Regions from separate parts of the Vibrio navarrensis genome, predicted to be linked through region 3. Evidence: predicted binding sites of a transcription regulator. Region 3 holds the regulator's gene; each other region holds the start of a gene.

Region 1 (3,565 bases), 390 kb from region 3:
GACTGGCTGGTTGGCATATATTGAGTTAATGCCGAGGTTTCTTTCGCCTGTTTATGCTTCACAAACAGAGTTTCAGACAAGTTTTTGCTGGTTTCTTCTTCAGACATACATGACTCAGGGCACTTAGCTAACATCAGAGATTTAGGCGAAACAGTATAACAGCAATAAAAAAAATGGCCCATGCAGGGGCCATTTTTTTACGCGTTAACAACGGTTTTACTTTTGCTTGCGATTGACTGGCTCTGCATAAGAGAGCGCCATATCCCAAGGTTGTTCAATCCATGTATCTTGTGCAATATCAACAACGTAGTCATCGAGCAGCGCTTTACCTGATGGCTTGGCACACACAGCAATCAATTTCGCTTTTGGATACATTTCACGCAACTTACGTGCTGTATCACCGCTATCGACCAAATCTTCAACGATCAAATAGCCTTCACCATCGCCTTCTGGCGCTTTGATGACGGTCATGTCACGCTGGTGATCATGATCGTAGCTAGAGATGCAAATCGTGTCGACGTAGCGAATACCCAACTCACGTGCCAAGATAGCACCAGGAACCAAACCACCGCGACTCACGGCCCAGATACCTTTCCACTGCTCTGCTGGCATTTGTTGCTCAGCCAGTTTGCGGCAGTAAGTTTGCATGGCATCCCAAGTAATAACGAATTTGTTGCTCATTGTAATAACCTAATTATTTGAAAATCTGTTGCCCCAAACGGTTTTCGGGCTCTCATCATGATGAGAGCCCGAAAAGTAATAGAATGTCTGGGTTTCGAGCTGCGCAAACGATTATTCTACCGGAACGCAACAGCAAAAGCTATTAAGCGAAAAGATACTTAACGATAAAGATCGCCGCCATCACCCACACACTCAAAGAGACATCGCGCCCTTTACCACTGAACAACTTAATGGCGGCATAAGCGATAAAGCCAAGCGAAATACCTTCCGCGATAGAGAACGTTAAGGGCATCAGCAGGCAGGTTACTACCACTGGCGCCGCTTCAGTGAGATCGCGCCAATCAATGCTCACTAGACCCGAAAGCATCAAGATTGCCACGTAGAACAGCGCTCCCGCTGTCGCATAAGCTGGGATCATGCCCGCGAGAGGAGAGAAGAACAGTGCCAACAGGAACAGCACACCCACCACGACCGCTGTCAAACCAGTACGACCGCCAGCGGCTACTCCAGAGACGCTTTCGATATACGAGGTGGTGTTTGAAGTACCTAGCAGTGCGCCAACCGAAGTTGCCGTCGAGTCCGCTAGCAGTGCTTTGTTCAGACGAGGGATCTTACCATCTTTTTCGATCAGGTCAGCTTTGGTTGCGACACCAACCAAGGTGCCGGCAGTATCAAACAGGTCAACAAAAAGGAAAGCAAACACGACCGAAATCATGCCAACTTCAAATACCGCGGAGAAATCTAGCTGTAAGAAAGTCGGAGCAATACTTGGCGGTGTTGACATCACACCAGCCCATTGCACATCGCCAAAAACCAGGCCCAATCCGGTTACCGCCAGGATAGCGATCATTACCGCACCTTTAACACCGCGATGTACTAAGGCGATAGTGAGGAAGAAACCAACAGAAGCAAGAACGGGAGCCAGAGAAGTAATATGACCGAGAGAAACCAGCGTTGCTGGGTTGTCAACAACAATACCTGCATTTTTCAGGGCAATGAAAGCCAAGAACAGCCCGATACCCGCTGAAATACCCGTTCTCAATGAAAGTGGAATGGAGTTGATGATCCACTCACGGATCTTAAAAATACTCAATAAGATGAACAGCACACCAGAGACAAACACCGCCGCCAGCGCGACTTGCCAAGTGTAGCCCATGCCTAACACCACCGCGTAGGTAAAGAAGGCATTCAGGCCCATGCCAGGTGCTTGCGCGATCGGATAGTTCGCCCACAAGCCCATAATGAAACAACCAATCGCTGCAGCAAGACAGGTTGCAACAAATACTGCTCCACGATCCATTCCTGCATCGGCAAGAATCGCTGGGTTAACAAAAATGATGTAAGCCATCGTTAAAAAGGTGGTGACACCTGCGATGATCTCAGTGCGCACATTGGTGCCATTTTCACTGAGTTTAAATAGCCTTTCGAGCATGATCGAATCCTGTAAGAGTAAAAAGTAAACGGTTGCGTAATCGATTGGCTGCCGATTATAAAGTTATCAAATAACAAATTCCAGATAGATTTTTTACTCGAATCGAGATTTCACTGGCTTCAAAGACAGAAAAAAGTAAGTCGAACGATGAAGAATGATATTTTTCTTTAGGAAACAATAAGAAAAAACAACAGGTTTAAGAACTGGTATGCAGAAAAAATCGACAATGTCATAAACTTTCAATAAATAAATCGACCGCTTTGCCGTTTTTACATTACAAAAATGCGGTCAAACCGACCAAATGCGGTCAATAAAATACATAGAGGAGAAATCGAGGTAGGACAAAATGCGGGCATAAAAAAACGCCACTCAACAAGAGTGGCGGTAGAATCATGTCAGCACTATTACTGAAAGAAAATTCCAATTTATAGGGGTGAACAAACTGTTCAGGGTCACATGCCGTTGGTTAACTGGATTATTTGTAACCAAAGCTTGTTGGGTAAGCAAAGTTACTGGTGTAAACCGAGTGGTTGGACCAAAACATTGCAGAAGCTAAACCTTTCATAACTATCACCTTTACTAAATCAATAAGACACGTTTGATTTCTCGGTTCCTTGGAGGCGATAAAACGGACTCATCCTTTGAGCATTTCTTTCTTCGCTTAAGAAGTTGGTTATAAATATACCACAAAGAAATTTTATTACAAGTTTTTTAGTGACTTTTATCACATAAATTTCTTTTATTGACTAGCATCAATCTTTTAACGAAATTAAATTACAAAAATATCATTCGGAACTTTGCATAAAGAAAGGAAGCCGCGAAACGTACACAAATAAGCAAGTGAACGTTCACAGAATGTGACACTCTCGTTGTAAGCGCATCGTCAACGCAACTACTCGCCATACTCTGCTAGTGGTATGCTTACTGCTGATTTATTATCAGCAGACTCGGCATTTATGCGCAGAAATCGGTCTGCTGCAGTACGCCATCTGGCAAATAATATGTAAAGGAGTCATCCGTGTCTGAATTCCATTCTGAAATCAGTAGTCTGTCCCCCGCTCCCCTTTGGCAGTTTTTCGACAAAATTTGTTCTATCCCTCATCCATCTAAACATGAAGAAGCGCTCGCGCAGTACATAGTGACTTGGGCAACGGAGCAAGGGTTAGAGGTTCACCGTGATCCAACGGGCAACGTATTTATTAAGAAACCAGCCACCGCGGGTATGGAAAACAAAAAAGGTGTTGTGCTACAAGCGCACATCGATATGGTTCCACAGAAGAATGAAGACACCGATCATGACTTTACCCGCGATCCTATCCAGCCATACATCGATGGTGAATGGATAACCGCAAAAGGCACCACGCTTGGCGCAGATAACGGCATCGGCATGGCCTCTTGCCTTGCTGTACTGGCATCAAGCGAGATCAAACACGGCCCACTTGAAGTGCTGCT
Region 2 (3,565 bases), 350 kb from region 3:
CATCTTATCTGCGCCACTGAGGTTTAACCTTGCTATGGGTTGCCATCCCAGCGCCATTTATATAGGCTTGATGCAAGTGCATATCATCTCGGTTGACTATGCTCATTGGCATTCCCAACACAAAGGATTTTATTGAATGAATAAGTTTGGATTTATCGCTCTGCTCTCTACTGCCCTACTGGCGGGTTGTGCGCAGCAAAATACCGCGCAAGATAATTATCGCGAAGCGTCTTTTGAATTGTGCAACACGGAAGTCAAAATCTATTCAGTGAGCAAAGATGGTCGTGTACGTATTGTCTGCGCCGATGGCGCAAAATTTGCGCTGAACAGCGAAGAAACGCTTAACACCATGCGTGACATCAATATCGATTATTGTGATGGTGAAGGGTTGGGGAAATTTAGCGAGACGTCAAGCTACTACTCATTTCAGTGTAAATCAGGCTCTTTGTTGAGTATCTCGAAAGAGAAGTAATCTCTATTCGATTGATCTTTCTGAGTAAACAAAAAGGCTTCCGCATGGGAAGCCTTTGTCTTATTACTTTAATACTTATGCGTAAACTGGCAGACGCTGACAGATTTCTAAAACTTTCGCTTTAGTCGCTGCAATCACATCATCATTACCGATGTTATCTAGCACATCGCACATCCAATCAGCCAGATTAGTAGCATCGGCTTCAGTAAAGCCACGGCGAGTGATCGCTGGCGTACCAACGCGAATACCAGAAGTCACAAACGGGCTACGTGGATCGTTTGGCACTGAGTTTTTGTTTACCGTAATGTTTGCTGCACCCAAAGCGGCATCTGCATCTTTACCCGTGATCTCTTTGTCGATCAGATCAACAAGGAACAGATGGTTTTCAGTGCCGTTTGATACGATTTTGTAACCACGCGCTTGGAATTGTGCCACCATCGCTTTGGCATTTTTCACCACGCGCTCTTGGTAGGCTTTGAACTCAGGTTCCATCGCTTCTTTAAATGCGACCGCTTTACCCGCGATCACGTGCATCAAAGGACCACCTTGACCACCAGGGAATACCGCTGAGTTCAGTTTTTTGTACATCTCTTCGCCTGCGTTTGACAAAATCAAACCACCGCGAGGGCCAGCGAGCGTTTTGTGTGTTGTGGTGGTCACAACGTGCGCGTGTGGAACGGGTGTTGGGTAAACGCCTGCCGCAATTAGGCCGGCAACGTGCGCCATATCGACAAACAGGTAAGCACCGACTTTATCCGCGATTTCACGCATGCGCTTCCAATCAACAATTTGAGAGTAAGCCGAGAAACCACCGATGATCATCTTCGGTTTGTGCTCAAAAGCAAGGGCTTCCATTTCGTCGTAATTGATTTGGCCTGCTTCATCAATGCCGTAAGGGATGACGTTGTAGTGTTTACCAGAGAAGTTAACTGGTGAACCGTGAGTCAAGTGACCGCCGTGCGCTAGGCTCATGCCCAACACGGTATCGCCTGGGTTAAGCAGTGCCATGTATACCGCGCTGTTAGCTTGAGATCCCGAGTGCGGCTGGACGTTTGCGTATTCACAGCCGAACAGTTGGCACGCACGCTCAATCGCCAGAGCTTCTGCTTTATCAACGTACTCACAACCGCCGTAGTAACGCTTACCTGGGTAACCTTCTGCGTATTTGTTGGTTAGCTGAGAACCTTGCGCTTCCATTACACGTGGGCTGGTGTAGTTTTCAGAAGCAATCAGTTCGATGTGCTCTTCCTGACGAAGGGTTTCTTCCTGGATAGCTGCGAATAGCTCCGGATCGTAATCAGCGATATTCATATCACGCTTAAGCATCTGTATCTCCTGACTCAGATTAGACTGAAAGTTGCAAAAAAACTGTCAAATGACCCAACGCAAACGTTTTCGTCACCGTAATGGCGCGCATTCTACATAATTTGATCCAGGTCATAAAGAGAAAAGTTCACTTTTCTTATGCAGTTTTTTCATGATGACATTTGAGAAGATTCATCTTCACCGATGATGATGACAAAGATGCGACTTCAACTGTCAATATTTTCGTTTTACACCCTGTAAAACAACAATTACATAGGTTTACCCTAATTTTAGTCGTCTAGCTACCGAAAAGATCAGCTTTTGACTACTATGCTCGCCCCTTATTGCGCATTAAATTTAGGAACTGATGGAAAAACACTCACACAAAGAGGACTGGATTGCTATCTTGACCGGCACCTTTCTGGTCGCCCAAGGCGTCTTCTTTCTGCAATCGGCACATCTTCTCACTGGTGGCACTACGGGGCTCGCATTGCTGGTGTCCCAGTTTACTCCATTCACGTTTGGATTGTTGTACTTTTTGAGCAACTGCCCTTTCTATTTACTTGCATGGCGACGTTATGGCAGACGATTTGCTTTTAATAGTGCGATTTCTGGCGCTTTAGTCTCTATTTTTGCCGATAACCTGTATTTAGTCATTTCTGTCGATAACATCCATCCGGTCTACTGCGCGATTGCTGGCGGCCTTTTCATGGGATTGGGAATGCTCATCTTGTTTCGTCACCGTTCCAGTCTTGGTGGTTTTAATGTCTTGTGTCTCTATGTTCAGGACAAATTCGGCATTTCGGTAGGAAAATCTCAGATGGCGATTGATGCGGCAATTCTGACGGCCTCGTTTTTCTTTGTCACGCCAAACACGATTTTACTCTCGATTCTCGGTGCTTTTGCTTTAAACCTAGTGCTTGCCATGAATCATAAGCCCCACCGTTACAAAGTGAATTATTCTTGACGTCATGCTTATGACGCGTTGTCCTGTTTTGGCTTATGAAAGTGCTATACACTATCAGCAGTGTTCATGAAGTAACCCAGTGCGATGCAAGACTTTTTAACCACAGCAAAAGAGCAACAATGTCATATTCTAATCAGCCAGTTAGAATATGACCCTATCACCAGAACGCTTGCTCTCGACGACGAAATCATCGATCTCGAACCTAGAACAGCCGAGTTAGTTGAACTGCTTCTTACCCATGTCGGTGAGCCTCTCTCTGCCGACGCCATCATTCAGACCATTTGGCAAAGCGATTTCATCTCGCGCAATGTTCTTACTAACCGCATTTCAACGTTAAGAGCCCTGCTACAGAAACACTTACCCGCGGAAGACGCCACCAAGATCCTCGTCACTTATCCGCGTAAAGGTTACTTCTTCAGTTTGGGTCATATCGCCCTGAAAACGCCATCTCCTGATCCCGCTGCCGAACCATCGTCTAGCGCCTCCCCGCAACCAGAGACTAAAATTTTCTCACGCTATCCCCAGACAATACGTCTTCTCTCTTTGCTGTGCGCCGTATTCGCACTAGTCGCATGCACCTTGAGTTACCTTTATTGGCATGAGAAGCAGACAGCCATCGAAAAAGCGCGTGAGCATCAAGCGATTCAACTGCGAGAGTTGTTGCTCAATCGAGTCGATGCCATTGGGCCTATAGCGAGCTCACATCGCAAAGCGATCAAAGCACTGATCTTAGAGCAACAGATTGAGTATCCATACACCGATATCGTCAATCAGGACTCGCCAGATTATTTCGTTTCTCCACTCGAACACGGCCCTTATTT
Region 3 (3,565 bases):
CACCGAGTAAGGTAACGACAGTGGCGCCGGGGATGGAGAAAGCAGTCAGAGCGACGTATAGGACAAAGTAACTGATTGCGGCCGTTAGCCAGTGTTGGCTGATATAGTCGCTAAGGAGCTGCTGTTGAGCTTTGGCATTTTCTAAAGTGAGGTAGGGAGCAAAATGGTAGACCAAAATAGCCATCACACTGACTAAAATAAGGCCAAAAAGCATTTTTCTATTCATCGCATTTTTCCAAGTTTAATTCTCTAATCTAAGACAGGGAAAAGCACAAAAAAATTTCAGGCAAGGCGAAAAAAACTAAGCAGAGTAAAGAGGAAGCGGAGTAAAGAAAAGCCACTTCGTTGCAGAGGTGGCTTTCAGAAACTTACTCAAGCTTAAGAGGAAAGCTTATTAACTAACTCATCTCGGCGTTTTTGAGGGATGACGCTCCAGTGAGTTCCATTGATAGCGCCTTCTAACGCCCACAACAGCTCAAGGCTAACACTTCCACTGTGCGTGTTTTTGATCGCTTCATAAGCCCCAACAGAACCGTGCATTTCCAACTGCTCAACCGTTTCAATACCTGCTTTTTTCAGCATGCGCTCAGTCGCCAGCCTTAGATTTGGCAAATCTTTCAGACGATCGGGTTTGGCAACGGCTTGAAGCTCTTTCTCTTTTCGGGCGCTGTCCAAAGCTTGTCTTGCGACGCTCATCAGTGCAGTCTTGTTATCCCAAAGGGAATCGGTTACCGCGTAGTATTTGGTAACAACAGGGAAGCCACGTTTTTTGTAAACATAAGGCTTAAGGCCCTGTTTTTCGAACAATGAGGTTGTGTTTTGATCCGCGCGAATATGAAGCTGATCTTTGACGACCAATGCAAACATGGTCTCATCTGCAAAAAGGCCGAATCCGCCAAACATAGAGCGAGATTTTATCGCACCAAGTTGCTCAAAAAGCTTCATTGAATCTTTGAGTATCGGTTTATCCATGATGTGTTATCTCGGTGTAATTATAATTACGCCACCCATAAATCAGGTCCGAGAGATTAGCAAACCAATGCATACAAGATGTCATTAGAGAGTCAACTCAATGTAATGCATTTTTGCCATCGGGAACCCCGCTACCTACCAAACAACATTTGGTTTAGGCCGGAGGCTTTGCGTCCCACCTTTTCAGATGGTTTGCCCTGTGCGTGACAGCTAAAGGATACGATTTCTATTGGACTAACATCACATTTTAGAATTAAAAGTGTGATCTTGGTTCAGGTAATAGTTTGCGGAAAATGAGCCAAAACTCGTGTACGAAAATATCTTGTTATTTGTCACAATAATGATTTTGTTTTGACACAAAAAAATAGACGCCGAATAGCGTCTATTTTTTAACAATGTCAGTTCAGTTTTTTAACTGTGTCGCGAATAACGATTTCTGGATGCATCTCAAAAATGCGTTTATCGTGCTCTTTGTCTTTAATGCGCTCAAGTAGAATTTCAAATGCATTTTTACCGACACGACGTTTTGGTTGGTGAATGGTGGTAAGCGGCGGAGAGAAGTACTCGGCCAGTTCAATATTGTCGTAACCGATCACCGACATGTCTTCAGGAATACGGATACCGAGCTGTTGCAAACGGCTCATTAGGCCAAGTGCCATGGTGTCGTTAAAGCAGAAAATGGCCGTTGGACGATCGTCCCAAGAGGCGATCTTATCAGCGACCAATACGGCTGTATCACATTCAAAGTTACCTTCTAAGATCCAATCTTGATTGACCGCTAGGTTTGCCTCTGCCATTGCGCGTTTAAAACCAAGAATTCGCTCCTGACACGCGGCTTTTTCGAAATGACCGCTCAGGCAGGCAATTTTGCTGTGACCGTTATCAATCAGATATTTGGTTGCGAGATAGCCACCTTCTTCTGAGTTGTCGATGATCTTGTCGGCTTGCGAGCTAATCGGGCCCCAGTCCATGATTACTTTTGGAATATCGGCGTGTCTATCGAGCATTTCACGCAGCTCTTCGGTCAAATCTGAACACATCACCAAGATACCGTCGACGCGTTTTTCAGCCAGCATGCGGATATAGTCGCGCTGCTTTTCATAGATGCCACCAGTGTTACATAGAATCAAGGTATAGCCTTGGCGGTAGCAGTAGCTTTCTACGCCGTCAATCACTTCAGAGAAAAAGAGATTGGTTGACTGAGTAACGAGCATGCCAATAGTACGAGTCGTATTGCATTTCAAGCTGCGTGCGACGGCGCTAGGCGCGTAATTGAGTTCATCCACCGCCTTCATCACTTTTTCTTGCGTTGTTTCTGCAACAAAGCGGGTTTTATTGATCACGTGTGAAACTGTCGTGGTTGATACGCCGGCTAAACGTGCGACATCTTTAATTGTGGCCATAATTTTGTCCTGTCCAAGGTTACCGCGGGGAACATTGAGCCGGGTAACGCTCTTGCTACCTTTCTTCGAATCGGTCTTGAACATGGAGAGACCCAAGAAAAGCAGCAGCTTAGCTAAAAAAACACAAAAACCGCTGTTTTTCAGCGGTTTGCATTAAATTCATATTTTATCGTTTGCGGTCTCAATTTTATATCGAGATACGTCAGCAGGCAACCAGCTCAGCACGCGAATATTGTATCCGTGTTCACACTTTATTGGTTAATCTTCAGTCGAGTGATTGCTCTATTGATAGGCCTGTAATTATTATCCAAGTAAATAGTCACTGTCCAGTTTACAAAATGCAATTAATAGTTTTGCAACGCTGGTGTAGAAGTCAAACTGGTCGTGTTGAAGACACTGCTGGTGAAATTGCGGCAGCCAAGACAGCAGCATATCTTCAATGAACTGTTGCTGCTTGGCAAAGGCGGCTTCCATATGGCGCTCTTGCTCCAGCTCATTCGAACGGATAATCAGATGGCCTAAAAAATCCAGTTGAATAGCGAGATGATCCGCAGGTTCATTGAGAGTGTCGCTCACTCTCACGCCGTGCTCTGTCATCAGCTTTTCCATCATTCTGGCTGGTTCGGCGTTGAGTAACCCTGATTGGTCGAGGTAAACGGAAGCGTAGGGTAGAGCGCCATGTTTTGCGCTTTTCAGAAACAGATCGCAAAAGTCTGCGGCCAGTTCAAGTTGAGCATCTTTACGCTCAAGCAGTTTATTCAACGTTTGTACCAGTTGCTGCACTTCAACCCGCAAACGGTCATTTTCTGCTAAACCACAAAGAAATGAGCGAATCTCTGCGCTGTGATATTTGTCCAGTTCCACTTGGCTCAACTCTTTGGCGAAAAGGCTTGAAAGCCACCAGTAAATTTCGGCACGCTTTTCGTTGAAGGCTTTGATCTCTTGCATTTTCTTTGTGCTCCTCAAGGTTTCTCTTATTAGTTTAACCAATAAAAATGAACAGCGGTCACCCTGATTATTAATGGATTATTTAATTATATGTCGGCTTGTAAATGGGTGAAAAATAAGCTTGTCTTGAATCAATAAAAGCCGAGATTATTGTGCTAACTTTGCTCTGACGCTAGAAATGTGACTGTTTATGAATAGAATGAATCGGCGTAGAGAAGAATGACAGAAAGTGGTGTAAATGA
Region 4 (3,565 bases), 400 kb from region 3:
AGCGGGCGCAAAAGCCGTCTCTACTGGCTACAAGGCGCGTTCAGTGACAACGCGCCAGTAAATAGCGAATGGGCGATTTTAGAGAAATCCTTCCCCAAAAATCAATCCACCGAGAGAAAAATCCTCGGCAGAAACTACTTTTCTGCCGAGACAGATGAGATCTCTGCCTCATCCGACGTCTCTGCTGCAACATCCGATATCTCATCGGGGGTGAGTAGCTCTTCGCCTTCAAGCGGTGGAATAACCAATATTTCCCCGTCATCATTGGCTGGTAAATAAGAGCGTTGTCCCACATGACCGATGATCGACTGATAGTAGCGGCGAATGTTTTCCACGTAATTTCTTGCCTCATCACCACGGGCAAAGCCGTAGCGGGTTTGGCTAAAATATTTCTTCTGCCTTAGCAGTGGCAATCTCTCTTTGACATCGCCCCAAGAGTCGGGGTTAGCGCCCTGTTTTTTAGTCAAACGGCGCGCGTCCATCATGTGACCAAAGCCAACATTGTAAGAAGCCAAGGCAAACCAAATTTTCTCATGCTGGGGAATCGACTCTGGCACTCGCGAGACAATACGACGCAGATACTCAACACCGCCTTTGATCGATTGTTCCGGATCGAGGCGATTTCTCACCCCAACGCTTTTCGCCGTAGGTAGGGTCAACATCATCATGCCGCGCACACCCGTTGGTGATTTAGCCAGCGGGTTCCAATGGGACTCTTGATAGGCCAATGCAGCGATCAAACGCCAGTCAAATTCCGCCGAATATTGCTCAAACAGCGGTGCCCATTTCGGTAAGCGGCTGTCGAGCGCACGAATAAAGGCACGCGTGTCGACATAATCAAAGGAGCCGATGTGGCCGATGTACTTTTCTTCCAGACGCGCCAGCTCCCCCGATTGGTTCACATCGCCAAAGAACTCGATCAACATGGCGTACAGCGACTCATCTGGCGAGCGGCGCACAAACCAAGAGACGGGCTGATCTTCCGTCAGCTCAAAAGCCAGAGCAAGGTCTGGATACAAACGCTGGGCAAGAGAGAGCTCAACCGAATCGGTCACGGTAAAACGCAGTTCACCTTGCGAAACCTTTTTCAGCAGATCGTTGGTGTCAGCGTTGGAGATCACTTGGAAGGCAAGCTCGGGGTAATCCTTCTGCAATCTTCTGAGCGTGGGAGCGTACTGAGATTGTTTAACCACTTGTAACGTAGCGGCAGCGGCGTCATTGATGCTGTCATCGTCTTGCGCTTCGCTGCTGGTGTTCTGTTGTTTTTCTGATTGGTAGCTAATGAGCTGCTCAAGATTGCGCGGGCGTAAATCGCCATTCTTGTACACCACTTGTTGGCTGACGTAGTAATACGCAGGTCCCGGGCGAAACTGGTTAACGGCATTTTTGCTTTGGCTCAATCCGGTCGCGATCAGGTCAATATCACCACGCTTGAGCATAGGAAATAGCTCGGCTTGGCGGTAAGCGGGTTTGATTTCCAAACGCACGCCGAGTTGATCAGCAAATTGACGGGCCAGTTCATAATCTAAACCGGCTTGACCATCGGGGCCGATGTAGTAAGAGAGCTGGTTATTGAGCGTTCCCACGCGCAGTACGCCACGTTGTTTGATCTGATCCAGCTCGCTGGCGGGTTTTGACTCTATCTGACAGGCAGAGAGTATCAGCACGGCGGCCGAGAGTAGAAGATAGTGGCGGATTCTGGCTAACGGGATCAAGCGCATTAACGATATTCTCAAGAAGCAATTGGTCCCTTTATATCAAAGCTCGCAGCACTGGCAAAGTAAAAGCCTGATTTCTCATCGCCGATGTTCAAGCGACAGAACATTTTGCCTGTATTGCCAGTTTGACAAAAAAAATGACGCAAACGGTTGCTTTTGCTGTTACATCACAAAAACAAATCCTTTATAATGCGCCCGCAAAGGAGAGGTGGAATCGGCATAAGTTCGCAAGTTTTTCATTAAGCTTTTGAATTTATTCCAATATCACCTTAATCAATTGCATAAGAGACCTAAGCACATGAGAATTTTGCGTGGCTCCCCAGCTCTTTCTGAGTTTCGTGTTAACAAACTACTGGAACTTTGTCGTGAACAAGCCCTGCCTGTGAGCGGTATTTACGCTGAGTTCATGCACTTTGCCGACCTCAAAACCGAGTTAGATGCTCAGGAACTGGAAAAGTTAGAGAAGCTGCTGACTTACGGTCCAACCATTCAAGAACACGAGCCACAGGGTTTACTCCTGCTGGTGACGCCTCGTCCGGGCACTATTTCTCCTTGGTCTTCTAAAGCAACCGACATTGCGCACAACTGTGGCCTGGCGTCGATCAAACGTCTGGAACGCGGCACGGCATACTACGTTGAGAGCGAAACGGCGCTGACTGACGCGCAGGTAACCACTCTGAAAGCCTTGCTTCACGATCGCATGATGGAAGTGGTGTTCACGGAACTCGACGCGGCACAAGCGCTATTCAGTGTGGCAGAACCCGCGCCAATGACTCAGGTGGATATCCTCTCTGGTGGTCGTGTTGCGCTAGAAGAAGCCAACGTTTCCCTTGGTCTAGCTCTGGCGGAAGATGAAATTGATTACTTGGTGGAGAACTTCATCAAGCTGGATCGTAACCCGAATGACATCGAGCTGATGATGTTTGCTCAGGCAAACTCTGAGCACTGCCGACACAAAATTTTCAATGCGGATTGGACGATCGACGGTGTTGATCAGGACAAATCGCTGTTCAAGATGATCAAGAACACCTTCGAAACCACGCCGGATCACGTGCTGTCTGCTTACAAAGATAACGCAGCGGTGATGACCGGTTCGAAAGTCGGCCGTTTCTTCCCTGATCCGGACTCGCGTCAATACACTTACCACCACGAAGATGCCCACATTCTGATGAAAGTGGAAACGCACAACCACCCAACGGCGATTTCGCCTTGGCCAGGTGCGTCAACAGGTAGCGGCGGTGAAATTCGTGATGAAGGCGCAACGGGTATCGGCGGTAAGCCAAAAGCGGGTCTGGTGGGCTTTACGGTATCTAACCTGCGCATCCCTAACTTCGTTCAGCCTTGGGAAAGTGATTTTGGTAAACCAAGCCGCATCGTCAGCGCGCTGGATATCATGATTGAAGGTCCTCTGGGCGGCGCGGCATTCAACAACGAATTTGGTCGTCCAAACCTGCTGGGTTACTTCCGTACTTATGAAGAGAAAGTCACCTCACACGCGGGTGAAGAGATCCGTGGTTACCACAAGCCAATCATGATTGCTGGCGGTATGGGTAACATTCGTGACGAACACGTACAGAAAAAAGAAATCCCGGTTGGCGCGAAACTGATCGTGCTGGGCGGTCCGGCGATGAACATCGGCCTGGGCGGCGGTGCGGCGTCTTCCATGGCGTCGGGTCAGTCGGCAGAAGATTTGGATTTTGCTTCAGTACAACGTGAAAACCCAGAGATGGAACGTCGTTGTCAGGAAGTGATCGACCGCTGCTGGCAACTGGGCGATGCGAACCCAATCGCGTTTATCCACGATGTGGGCGCGGGTGGTATCTCGAACGCACTGCCTGAGCTAGTTA

The links. Region 3 encodes PurR, which represses purine synthesis genes. Its sites were predicted from a motif close to TNANGNAAACGTTTNCNTNA; they were not measured.
Region 1: I3X05_RS03335 (NCS2 family permease) is a predicted target of PurR. The motif match lies at 2,134-2,153, and genes of this name have one in related genera.
Region 2: glyA (serine hydroxymethyltransferase) is a predicted target of PurR. The motif match lies at 1,854-1,873, and genes of this name have one in related genera.
Region 4: purL (phosphoribosylformylglycinamidine synthase) is a predicted target of PurR. The motif match lies at 1,857-1,876, and genes of this name have one in related genera.

Annotation. Positions count from the first base shown of each region.
Region 1 is NZ_CP065217.1:751,180-754,744, reverse strand. Features, by position in the region: gene frsA (esterase FrsA) at 1-107, opposite strand, end outside; gene tet(34) (oxytetracycline resistance phosphoribosyltransferase domain-containing protein Tet(34)) at 217-681, opposite strand; gene I3X05_RS03335 (NCS2 family permease) at 824-2,113, opposite strand; gene I3X05_RS03330 (aminoacyl-histidine dipeptidase) at 3,132-3,565, shown strand, end outside.
Region 2 is NZ_CP065217.1:796,849-800,413, reverse strand. Features, by position in the region: gene I3X05_RS03555 (hypothetical protein) at 137-472, shown strand; gene glyA (serine hydroxymethyltransferase) at 548-1,798, opposite strand; gene I3X05_RS03545 (YitT family protein) at 2,145-2,744, shown strand; gene I3X05_RS03540 (transcriptional regulator) at 2,829-3,565, shown strand, end outside.
Region 3 is NZ_CP065217.1:1,143,949-1,147,513, forward strand. Features, by position in the region: gene I3X05_RS05165 (TVP38/TMEM64 family protein) at 1-226, opposite strand, end outside; gene I3X05_RS05170 (TfoX/Sxy family DNA transformation protein) at 379-972, opposite strand; cyclic di-GMP riboswitch class I at 1,091-1,179, opposite strand; gene purR (HTH-type transcriptional repressor PurR) at 1,371-2,375, opposite strand; gene torD (molecular chaperone TorD) at 2,679-3,323, opposite strand; gene torR (two-component system response regulator TorR) at 3,562-3,565, shown strand, end outside.
Region 4 is NZ_CP065217.1:741,861-745,425, forward strand. Features, by position in the region: gene mltF (membrane-bound lytic murein transglycosylase MltF) at 135-1,721, opposite strand; gene purL (phosphoribosylformylglycinamidine synthase) at 2,017-3,565, shown strand, end outside.